Regions from separate parts of the Lactobacillus xylocopicola genome, predicted to be linked through region 1. Evidence: predicted binding sites of a transcription regulator. Region 1 holds the regulator's gene; the other holds the start of a gene.
What was found. The regulator Rex, encoded in region 1, represses fermentation and respiration genes when NADH is low (regulators of the CRP and FNR family bind a similar motif). The targets are predictions, from matches to a motif close to TTGTGAANTANTTCACAA.
Positions count from the first base shown of each region.

Region 2: the regulator Rex is predicted to act here: its motif matches at 3,846-3,863, upstream of R8389_RS06920 (alpha-hydroxy-acid oxidizing protein).

Region 1 covers NZ_AP026803.1:1,124,290-1,130,167, forward strand. The annotation lists partial or broken gene R8389_RS05580 (DUF969 domain-containing protein) at 1-297, opposite strand, end outside; gene groL (chaperonin GroEL) at 457-2,082, opposite strand; gene groES (co-chaperone GroES) at 2,099-2,383, opposite strand; gene R8389_RS05595 (redox-sensing transcriptional repressor Rex) at 2,553-3,188, opposite strand; gene R8389_RS05600 (ABC-F family ATP-binding cassette domain-containing protein) at 3,412-5,328, shown strand; gene R8389_RS05605 (GNAT family N-acetyltransferase) at 5,724-5,878, shown strand, end outside.
Region 2 covers NZ_AP026803.1:1,424,675-1,430,552, forward strand. The annotation lists gene R8389_RS06905 (ArgE/DapE family deacylase) at 1-106, opposite strand, end outside; gene R8389_RS06910 (amino acid ABC transporter ATP-binding protein) at 122-868, opposite strand; gene R8389_RS06915 (ABC transporter substrate-binding protein/permease) at 861-2,339, opposite strand; gene R8389_RS06920 (alpha-hydroxy-acid oxidizing protein) at 2,500-3,729, opposite strand; gene R8389_RS06925 (metal ABC transporter permease) at 3,899-4,696, opposite strand; gene R8389_RS06930 (metal ABC transporter ATP-binding protein) at 4,696-5,316, opposite strand; gene R8389_RS06935 (SLAP domain-containing protein) at 5,364-5,878, opposite strand, start outside.

The DNA.
Region 1 (5,878 bases):
TATAGATATCGAAATCCGACCAGGCGTCAAGTTCTTCAGCTTCTTAATTAAATTAACTGAGGCTTGCTTGAGACCATGCCTTTCTAAAATACCGATTGTTGGTAGAGTCAGGAAAAACAAGGATACCATTCGGTTATCAACAAAGCCCTTACCCAAATTCCGTAAAAAAGAGACAAAATCAATACCTGAAACTAATGCCGTTACAAGCGCAGCAATGACCACAACGGCTACAGTATCCAGGCCGAGTGCAAACCCTACGACTATGACTAAAACGCCTAATAAACTTAAGCATTCCATTAACTATCCTTTCATGTGAAAATAATAATAATAATAATACAAGTAAACATATTAATATTGTTATCATATAATGTCAATAGTTTGACGGAAAGCCAGCATTTTAACTTACAAAAAAACTGCTCAAGCGAGCAGTTTTTAGCGTATATTCAGTTATATCAACTACATCATGCCAGGAGCACCTGCAGCAGCGGCAGGATCAGCAGCCGGTTTATCTTCTGGAATTTCGGCAACGACAGCTTCAGTTGTTAGCAGCAAGGCAGCAATCGAAGCGGCGTTTTGCAGAGCGGTCCGGGTAACTTTAGTTGGGTCGATGATACCGGCCTCAACCATGTTTTCCCATTCGCCATCAGCGGCATTGTAACCAACTTCTTTGGCTTGACTTTCAAGCTTGTTCAAGATGACGGAACCATCTTCACCAGCATTTTCAGCAATTTGCCGAACTGGGGCAGCCAAAGCCTTAAGTACGATATTAATCCCAGTCTGTTCATCGTCATTGTCACCCTTAAGGTCTCTAACAACACCCATCACGTTAATTAGAGCAGTACCACCACCAGCAACGTAACCTTCATCAACAGCTGCACGGGTAGAGTTCAGAGCATCTTCGATGCGGTAGCGACGTTCCTTAAGTTCAGTTTCAGTAGCAGCACCAACGTGAATAACTGCTACCCCACCAGTCAACTTAGCTAAACGTTCTTGCAGCTTCTTCTTGTCGAAGTCTGAAGTGGTTTCTTCAATTTGCTTTCTAATTGAATCTTCCCGCTCCTTAATTGCTTCATCCGAACCAGCACCATCAACAATGGTCGTTGAATCCTTGGTAATCGTGATGCGACGTGCTTGACCCAATTGGTCAAGCTTAGTGTCCTTGAGTTCAAGGCCGAGGTCTTCGGTGATAACCGTACCACCAGTTAAGGCAGCAATATCTTGCAGTTGTTCCTTGCGCCGGTCGCCAAAACCTGGAGCCTTAACGGCAACGACGTTGAAAGTACCACGAATCTTGTTCAAAACTAAAGTAGGCAGTGCTTCGCCCGACACATCATCAGCAATAATAAGCAGTGACTTACCTTGTTGAACGATCTCTTGCAAAAGTGGCAAGATGTCTTGGATATTAGAAATCTTCTTGTCGGTAATTAAGACGTAAGGACTTTCTAAGTCAGCTTCCATCTTATCGTTGTCGGTTACCATGTATTGTGACAGGTAGCCGCGGTCAAACTGCATTCCTTCAACCACTGACAATTCAGTTTCGATTCCCCGTGAGTCCTCAATGGTAATAACGCCGTCATTACCCACCTTTTCCATGGCATCAGCGATTAGGTCACCGACTTCCTTGGAAGCTGAGGAAACGGAAGCAACTTGGGCAATTTGATCCTTTGAAGAAACCGTGTGGCTAATTTTGTGTAATTCGTCCACAACTGCTTTAGTGGCCTTCTCAATTCCGCGCCGCACGCCAACTGGGTTGGCACCGGCAGTTACGTTCTTCATCCCTTCGCGCACGATTGCTTGGGTCAAAACAACAGCAGTCGTAGTACCGTCACCGGCAATATCGTTAGTCTTCTGAGCTGCTTCAGCCACCAGCTTAGCACCCATATTCTCATAGTGGTCTTTCAGTTCAATCGCCTTGGCAATCGTTACACCATCGTTAGTAATATCCGGGTTACCATAAGATTGCTCCAAGACAACGTTTCTACCCTTAGGGCCAATCGTAGCCTTAACGGTATTTGCCAACTGGTCAACACCCTTTAATAAAGAACGTCTTGCTTTTTCTGAAAATTTAATATCTTTTGCCATTTTATCCGCTCCCTAACTACTTAACAATTGCTAAAATATCTTTTTCGTGCAGGACCAGGTACTTCTCGCCCTCGTACTTGACATCAGTACCTGAGTACTTATCATACAGGACGACGTCCCCTGTCTTCACCGTCATTGGAATCTTGTTGCCATTCTCAGCATAAGTTCCCTCACCAACCGCGACAATTTCGCCTTCAGTTGGTTTTTGTTTAGCATTCGAAGCAAGGACGATTCCGCCTACAGTCTTTTCTTCTTCCTCTTTAACTTTAACGATCACGCGATCACCTATTGGTTGTAACACGTTTGTCCCTCCTATTAGTAAAAATCTTTTTAATTGTTAGCACTCATATTCATCAAGTGCTAACTTACAATTAAGATAATAACCTTTTTTCAGATAAAATGCAAGAAAAAATTAGCACTTTTTCAGTTAAAGTGCTAATTATTCTTAACTCTTATCCGCAGGCTGTTGCTTACTTGGGTTTATCGGCGTCAAGAAAGTAAATCAAGGTCTGTAATTCCGTCGCTAAGTCAACGTTCTGGACCCTGATCCCACTTGGAGCTGAGAGTCGAATTGGGGTGAAGTTCATGATCCCCCTAATTCCAGCTTCGACCATATCGTCTGCCGTCTGTTGGGCAGTGGTCGATGGCACCGTCAAAATCGCAATTGTAATCTGTTGGTCGCTCAACTGTTGCTTCAATTCGCTCATACCGTATACCGGCACCCCGCTTAGGATTTTACCGGTAATCTTGGGATCAATATCGAAGGCACAAGAAATCCGAATATTGTTACTACGCTTGAAGTTATAGTTGAGCAGTGCATGTCCCAAATTACCAACGCCGACCAGGGCCACATTGGTCAATGTATCCTGATTTAGAATCTTTTTAAAAAAGGAAAGCAAATTTTTGACATCGTAACCATAACCGCGTTTGCCCAGCGCGCCAAAATAAGAAAAGTCGCGTCTAATCGAAGCACTATCAACCTGAACTGCTTCCGAGAGTTCAGTTGAAGAAACTTTATCTTTGCCCGCTTCGTTTAAGATAATTAAATAGCGATAGTACAGCGGCAAGCGCTTAGCTGTCGCCGTGGGTATTTTTATTTTTTCCATTTTTTAAAAGAGCCTCCAACTTAAATATTGCCTGAGCCTTCTTCTTGTGAATTGCTCATCAATTAGTATTATTTTACCCGTAACGTTACGCTATTTGCAAATATTTTTTTCACAATCTTGCAAACACTGTCAACGAGGGCTACTTTCAACTTTCTTTGCTTAATAGTAAGAGGCCCACTGTAAGTTCTTTTCGTATGCTAAAATAGTTTCTAGGTGAAAAAATATGATCATTGCACAAGGACACGATTTAGAAAAACAATTTGGGGCGAACACCCTATTTCAGCATGTTAACTTTTCAATTGCTGACCAGGCCAGAATTGGCTTAGTTGGGCCTAACGGTGTTGGCAAAACAACTTTACTCAAAATTATGACGGGCGAGGAAGAGGCTAGTCGGGGCGAATTTACTGTCAATAAGGCCGTCGAGGTCGGTTACCTTGCCCAAGAAAACGGACTAGCTGAAGATAAGACTATCTGGGACGAGCTGGTCGAGGTCTTTGCTGCGCTCATTAAGATGGAGCAACAGTTGCACGCTTTGCAGGCAGAAATTACCGCCCAACCTCATAATCCAGAACTATTAAAGCAATATGACCAGTTGCAGTTCGATTTTGAGCAAAAAGGGGGCTACACTTACCAGGCTGACATCAAAAGTATTTTGAATGGTTTTAACTTTCCTGAGGCGACTTGGTCCAAGGTCATTGCTAATCTATCTGGCGGTGAAAAGACGCGGCTTGCTTTTGTAAAGCTGCTCCTGCGTAAACCACCTCTGCTCCTACTCGATGAACCGACTAACTACCTTGACCTCGATACTTTGGACTGGCTGGAAGGCTACCTAAAAAACTATCCTGGGGCAATCCTAGTTGTGTCGCACGACCAATACTTCCTAGACCACTTAGCTACCCAGATTTTCGAGTTACAATTTGGCCAATTAACTGTGTTCAAGGGCAATTACACTAACTATGTACAAGAGCGCGAATTGCGCGACCACCAGCAGGAAGAAGCCTTCGAGAAACAGCAAGAAAAAATTAAGAAGGACGAAGAATTTATTCAGAAAAACATCGTCCGGGCCAAAACAACTAAACGGGCTCAAAGCCGCCGTAAACAGCTCGAAAAGCTCAAGCGAATTAATCCGCCCAAGCACAAGACCAAGGTGCGAATGACCTTCAAGGCTGACCGACCTTCCGGTAAGGAAGTCTTGATTTTGCGTAATTTGGCGATTGGCTACCCCACTAAGACCATGGTTGAGGATATTTCTTTACAAATTAATCAAGGAGATCGCGTAGCCGTGATTGGCGCTAATGGGATTGGCAAGTCCACCTTGCTCAAGACTATTATGCGGGAACTGCAAGCTAAGGCTGGTTCAATCAAGTACGGAGCAGCTCTCGATACCGGCTATTACGACCAAGAACTCCAACTGCTCGACCCTAGCCAAACCGTCTTGAATACCATTTGGGACCGCCACAAGACCATGCCAGAACGGGATGTGCGCTCGATTTTGGCTAGTTTCTTGTTTACCGCCAAGGATATTGATAAGACGGTCAGCCAACTTTCAGGTGGGCAAAAGGCTAGGTTAACTTTGACGGTTTTGGCATTAGAACATAATAACTTCCTACTAATGGATGAGCCAACCAACCACTTGGATCTAGAGGCTAAAGAGGTTTTGGAACAGGCCCTCCAGGACTTTGACGGCACTCTCTTGTTTGTGTCTCATGACCGCTACTTTATTAACCAGCTAGCCAACAAAATTGTCGAGGTTAAAGATGGCCAGGCTCAACTCTACAACGGTAACTATAACTATTATTTAGCAGAAAAAGCCAAGCAAGATAACCAAAGTGCTGCAGTCGTAGCAGCCACCAGCAGTAGTCAAATTGATGACAAGCCAACTAAGTTGTCTTATCAAGAGCAGAAACAACGTGACTCCCAGCAGCGTAAACTACAGCGCCAGGTTGAAGAAGTTGAAGACCGGATTGATCAACTGGAACACCAGCAAGAAGAGCTGCAGACGCAAATGGCGGATCCCGAGATTGCAACTAACTTCGACCGTCTGGGACCGCTCCAAGACCAGCTGACGGCGATTGAAAAAGACCTGGCCCAAGCCAACAGTGCCTGGGAAACAGCTCTGACCGAGCTAGATGAATTTTAATTAAGTTAAAAAAGCTTTGGACTACGACCTAATCCAAAGCTTTTTTGCCGCTTGCCTTGGTATTCAGGCGGCTGCAAAATTATCATAATTCAACGTTGGCATGAAGCAGACTAATTAAGTGTTCGAGGCTATATGGCTCTAATAACTGGCCAATCGTTATAGTCTATTGCCTGACCGTATCTCTAACATTTACTTCCACCATTTTTCTTGTATTTTTTGCACTTTGTCGTGGCACTTAACCCTAGTTAGTACATCCCCAAAACCATTTTTTATTAAGACTTATTGTGCTAAAATTTACATTAGCAAAAATATCCTAATAGACCAACAATGGGTGCAAACTTATGGGAAAATTACGTTCTACTCTTTAATTTAACCTTAAATTAAGGAGGACACTAATGGAATACAATACCAGTAAAAACATCGACTTAGACCAACTAATTAAGTTATATACCAGCGTAGGTTGGACTGCATACACGCAAAGCCCAGAAAATTTATCTGCGGCAGTAGCCAATTCGTTAACTGTCATCACGGCAATTGACGCTGGGCAGCT
Region 2 (5,878 bases), 300 kb from region 1:
CTTTAAATAAGTCGCTCAGGTAGTCGGCCACCAGACTTTCATGGTCATTAGTCGACTCAATCCTGATTAAGTCAGCCAGTATTTTTACCGCACGCTCTTGTTCCACTGTCCTGCCTCTTTTCTATGCTTCCAATATCTTAGCCAAAAAGTCTTGTGCCCGTTCAGTCTGGGGCCGCTCAAAAAAGTCCCGCGGGCTCGCCTGCTCCTGAATATAACCATCCGCCATGAACCAGACCTCATCGGCCACACTTTTGGCAAAGCCCATCTCATGTGTAACGACCACCATCGTCATCCCCTTGTGGGCCAAATCCTGCATTACCTTAAGAACTTCGCCAACCATTTCGGGGTCAAGCGCACTAGTGGGTTCATCAAAGAGCATCACTTCCGGATTCATCGCAAGTGCCCGGGCAATTGCTACCCGTTGCTGTTGGCCACCAGACAAACTAGCAGGAAACTCCTGCGCCTTATCACTCAGACCCACTTGCGCTAGCAGCCTTTTCCCCTTAGCTGTTGCCTCGTCATCACTGCTATTCTTCACCTTCAGGGGTGCCAATTTAATATTTTCGATGATGTTCATATGCGGGAATAAGTTGAACTGCTGAAAAACCATCCCCATTTTTTCGCGTAGTTGGTCGAGTTGGTCTTCGCTCAAAGCGGTTAAATCGGTGCCTTCAAATAAAACATGCCCCGCCGAAGGCTGGTCCAACATGTTTAAACACCGTAAAAAAGTACTCTTACCAGCTCCTGATGGTCCCACCAGGCAAATGACCTGACCTTCATTCACGGTTGCACTAATATCTTTTAGAACATCATTCTTACCAAAGGTCTTGGTCAGGTGTTCAACTTCTATAACTGCCTTCTTAGTCATGGTCCATTTTCCTTTCAAAGTGTTTCATCAGAGTAGATAAGCTAAATGTAATAATAAAGTAGAGCACCATCGTAATTACCAGTGGCATTACCCCGCGGTAAGTATCAGCCTGGACAACTCGTGATTGATAAATTAGATCCGTGACTCCGATGACCGAGACAATTGAACTTTCCTTGATTAGTGAAACAAACTCATTGCCTAAAGCTGGCCAAATATTTTTCATAGCCTGCGGCATAATGACGTAACGCATGGTCTTTTTTCGCGATAGGCCAAGTGAACGCGCCGCTTCAGTCTGCCCCTTCGCAATTGAATTAATCCCCGACCGAATGACTTCAGCCACATAAGCCGCGGAATTGAGCGCTACTGCAATAATTCCCGAGAGTAACGCCGGAATGTTAACTAGCAGACCCAAGCCAAAGTAAATAAAGAGCAGTTGCACCATGAGTGGTGTGCCTCGAACAAATTCAATGTAGGCCGTTGCGACAGCATGAATCAAGTGATTATGACTGAGCCGCATCAGTGCCAATAAGGCGCCTAACAAGAAGCCAAAGAAAACCGCAATGGCCGAAATAAAGAGGGTGTAGCCCACTCCAGCAATGAAGAAGTCTTTATAGGCCCACATGGAGTTGGACGTCTTAGACTTGCTGTCGGCCAAATATTTGCCCGCCTGTGGTAAGTATTGCTTGTTGATTAAATTTTGCTGTTTAATTTCAGCAATCGACTTGTTGGCTGCCTTAACCAGACTCTGCGCCCCCTTGTGAAAGGCAATCGCTGATCCGTTGGAGTCAACCTTGAAACCGGAGCGAATCGCCGTGATGCCGTCCGTATTCTTGACAAAGGCACTGGCAGTGGCCGTATCTACTGCCACCGCATCAAACTTATTCGTCTTAAGTCCGAGAATCAGATCACTATCCTTGTCCATCGTCTTCAGTTTAGTCTTCTTAGCCTGTTCTTTAATTAAAGTAGCTTGCAAACTGCCGGTCTGCGCACCGATCGCTTGCCCAACAAAAGACCGATAGTCATGGTACTTGTCTTTGTCGGTGGTCCGAATTAACAAATCTTGACCGCTCTTGTAGTATGCCTCACTAAAGGCCACACTCTTGGCGCGCTTAGGCGTAGCCGACATACCCGAAATGACCATGTCAATCTTGCCGGTTTCTAAAGCCACGAGCAGGGAGTCAAAATCCATTGTGCGGACAATCAGCTTGACTCCAAGGTCGCGAGCAATCTTGCGGCCAATCTCAACGTCCATGCCCACAACTTTGGACTTACCATCAATATTTTGCACAAATTCGTAAGGCGGAAAGTCTGGACTGGTACCCATGACCAACTCCCCCTTCTGTTTAACTTTTTTTAGGTAGTTGTCTCTTGGTGCTGGTGCAGCTTGCACCGGCTCTGATGATTGGGGCAATAAAGCAAGCAGCATCATTAGGGCTAGGATACCGGCCAGCCATTTCCAAGACTTTTTCATAATTTTCCCTCCGCGTATGTATTACGATAATTATAATAATATAAAAATAAAATAACAATGCTCTTTTTGCTTTATTATTAAAAAGATAGAAAAAATGCTCTGCTTATTTACTACTGAACTAATAATCGCAGAGCATTTCTTATTTTTTTATTAATTACTTTTAAGAGTGTGAAGCTCCTGATACGGCATCCGAGTCATCATCCTTCATCTGGTTCTCGGCAGTTACAGGATAAGGCTTAATTCTTGAAGGATCTGTATTAGACTTCAAGTTATCAGCGGTGTAGTTGATGTGAGCAATCTTGGCATGCTTGATATCTTCCACCGTCTTGCAGCCGGTCAGCTGCATATCAATTAAGAGTTCAGTATTCAGTTGTTCAATAACTGATTGAACACCCTTAGGACCACCTAGAGCTAGACCATAGAGGTATGGTCGACCAACACCAACTATATCAGCACCAAGAGCCAAGGCCTTGAAGACGTGTGATCCGCGGCGAACACCTGAATCGAAGATAATCGGTACCCGGTGGTTAACCGCCTGAGCGATTTCTGGCAACATGTCAATAGTAGCTGGGCCACTATCAACTTCACGTCCACCGTGATTGGTAACGTAGATCCCATCAGCGCCACAGCCCATTGCCAGGTAGGCATCTTCAGCACAAACTACACCTTTAACAAAGACTGGTAAGCCAGACATTTCCTTAATCCGGCGAACATCTTCTGGACCAATCTTCTGGGCAGATGAAGCGTACATTTCCGCAACGGTCTGACCCTCTCCTTTAGCACCCTGGTAGCGGGTAAAGAAATCTAATGGCACTGGGAAGGCAAACTGGGTTCTCAGGTTAGCCTCACGAAAACCTGAAACCAGCGCATCCACCGTTAAGAAGATGCCTTTATAACCAGCCTGCTTGATTGCATCAAAGACCATCTGATTGAACTTCCAATCCTTACTGAGGTAAAGTTGGAAGAAGCGCGGTGCATCTGGTGCTGCTGCCGCAATATCTTCAACACTCTTGTTACCATAGGTACTAGAAGCAAATAATGCACCAGCAGCTGCAGCACCTTTCTGAGTAGCAACTTCGGCATCCTTGTGAGCAATACCGTGGCAGGCAATTGGCGAAATCATTACCGGCGTTTTCAACTTCATCCCCATGAATTCAGTATCAAGCTGGGGATTATCCATATTAGTTAAAGCCCGCGGGACAATTTGAAAATGGTTAAAAGCAGTAGTATTATTCCGCCAGGTCCATTCATTCTCTGAACCAGAAGCAATGTAGTAATACGCACCTTCTGGCATAACTTCCTTGGCACGTTCCTCAAGTTCATCGAGGTTAATCATGTCGATCTTTTCATCTTTATCACTCTGGGGAAAACCATTGTAATATGCTGTCATTTTAAAGACTCCTTTGATTGTTTAGTATATTTTATAGCTATACTCTTATTATACATGAAACTGCTTACAATGATTAGTGAAAAAGTTAAAAGATTGTTTAAATATCAGCCTTAATGCTGTGCCATTTTTCACAAACTGATAAATGTGACCGATAATTTAGTTGTATTACCTACAACTTATGTTTAATCAGATGAGTGAAGTAAGTAACAAGATATATCACAACCTCGATTACTGCAATAAAAAAAGTAACAGGCAGATTGGTAAGAAAGCCGAGGTAGAGACCCAGCCATACCCCTATTAAAGCCAGTGTAACTGACCAGCCAATCATCGACGACACGGTCTTACCAATGTAACTAGCAGTTGCTGGTGGTAAGGTCAGTAAGATGAACACCAGGAGTGACCCCACAATTTGGGCGCCGATTGAAACCGACATAGCCAGTGCAATTAAGAAGACTACGCTAACCATGCCAGTTTTGACACCATGCGCCAGGGCCCCGGTATGGTCAAAGGAATCAAAGTTTAACGGGCGCTGTAAGAACAGTATCATCAATAAGACAATTACTGATAAAACAACCAGTTGAATTACGCCCTGCTGGTCGACCCCGATAATGCTACCAAATAAAATATTGGTGGCATAATTGCTATTGGCTCCTGAGATGGCTAAGAATAAGACACCCAGTCCAATAAAGAGCGCTGAAATTGCACTAATTGATGATTCTTTTTGGTCGCTGTGCAGGGATAGTTCACCAACACTAACCGAACCCAAAAGAGTAAACAACAGCATCCCCCAAAGTGGACTAATACCAAGCCAGACCGCAAAAGCCGCACCAGCAAAACCAATTTCAGACAAAGTATGGGCTAAAAAACTAAAGTTACGTGCAACTACATAGACTCCAACGGTACCACAAGTAATCGCGATAAAAGTACTGGCCAAAAAGGCATTACGCATAAAATCAAATGCAAACATTATTCATAGGCCTCCTCGAATTGTGTCATTTCACCCTGTGCGATTTTGCCATGGTTGAGATAGAGGTAATCTGTCATATACTTGCGCGCTAGCGGTACGTCGTGTGTCACAAACAGAACAGTTATTTTGTGTTGCTCATTCAGGTGTCTAATCAGCTGCATCAGTTCGTCCTTGGCCATCGGGTCAAGACTGGCGGTAGCTTCATCCAGAATAATCATATTAGGCTGGTCGAGCAGGGCCTGAGCTAGATAAGCCCGTTGCTTCTGCCCACCAGACGCCTCACCCATGCGCGTGTTTTTTATCATTTCCAAGTTGGTCTCTGCAAGTTGCTTCTTAATCGTCTGCTTCACTGTAGCCGTTTTCAACAAGGGTGCATTCAGACCAACAAAGGCTTCAATCGACAGCGGATATTCAGTATCAATATTACGGAACTGAGGCACATAGCCTAAGCGCAGGTCAGTAGCAAACTTAAAAGTTCCGGTTGTTGGCACTAACATCCCCATTAAAATATTGATTAAGGTTGTTTTCCCGGCCCCATTAGGACCCAAAAGTGCAGTCATTGAACCTTTTTTGAGATTGAAATTCAGATTAGTAAAAATCGTCTTTTTCTCAAACCTCATGGCAAGATTATTAACTTTTAAAATATCAGACAAGACATAACTCCTTACTAATAGCGGCTAAAATTACCAACTTTAACAAATTGGTTGACATTGATTTGATAATACCGGCGACCTTTGATTTTTACGCGGCCGCCATATGTTCTAAGGTAGTTGCCGCGATATAACTTAGGGGTGTTAACCCGCCAGCCCTTCCTATCATAGACAAAGGCATTATGATTCAGCGACTGCAGCTTGCCTTCAACGTTGCTGGCAACGACGTATTGATCTACCCCAATCTGCATGTACTTCTTACCCTTGATAGTCTTATTACCATAAATGGTCAGGCTGCTACCAGCTTTTTTGGTTGGCAGATCAGCAGCTGTACCACTTGCATCATAAACTTTCGCATTGTGCATTAAAGTTCTAGTGGTAATAGGAGTAGGTAGTGCTGGCTTACTTGGCGTAGTCGGCTTATTAGCGGGCACGGACGGCTTACTTGGCGCAGCTGGCTTAGTAGGTTTTTCTGGCTGTTTATTAGCAGAATCCCCATCAGTACTACCCGAAGACCCTTGCTGGTCATAGT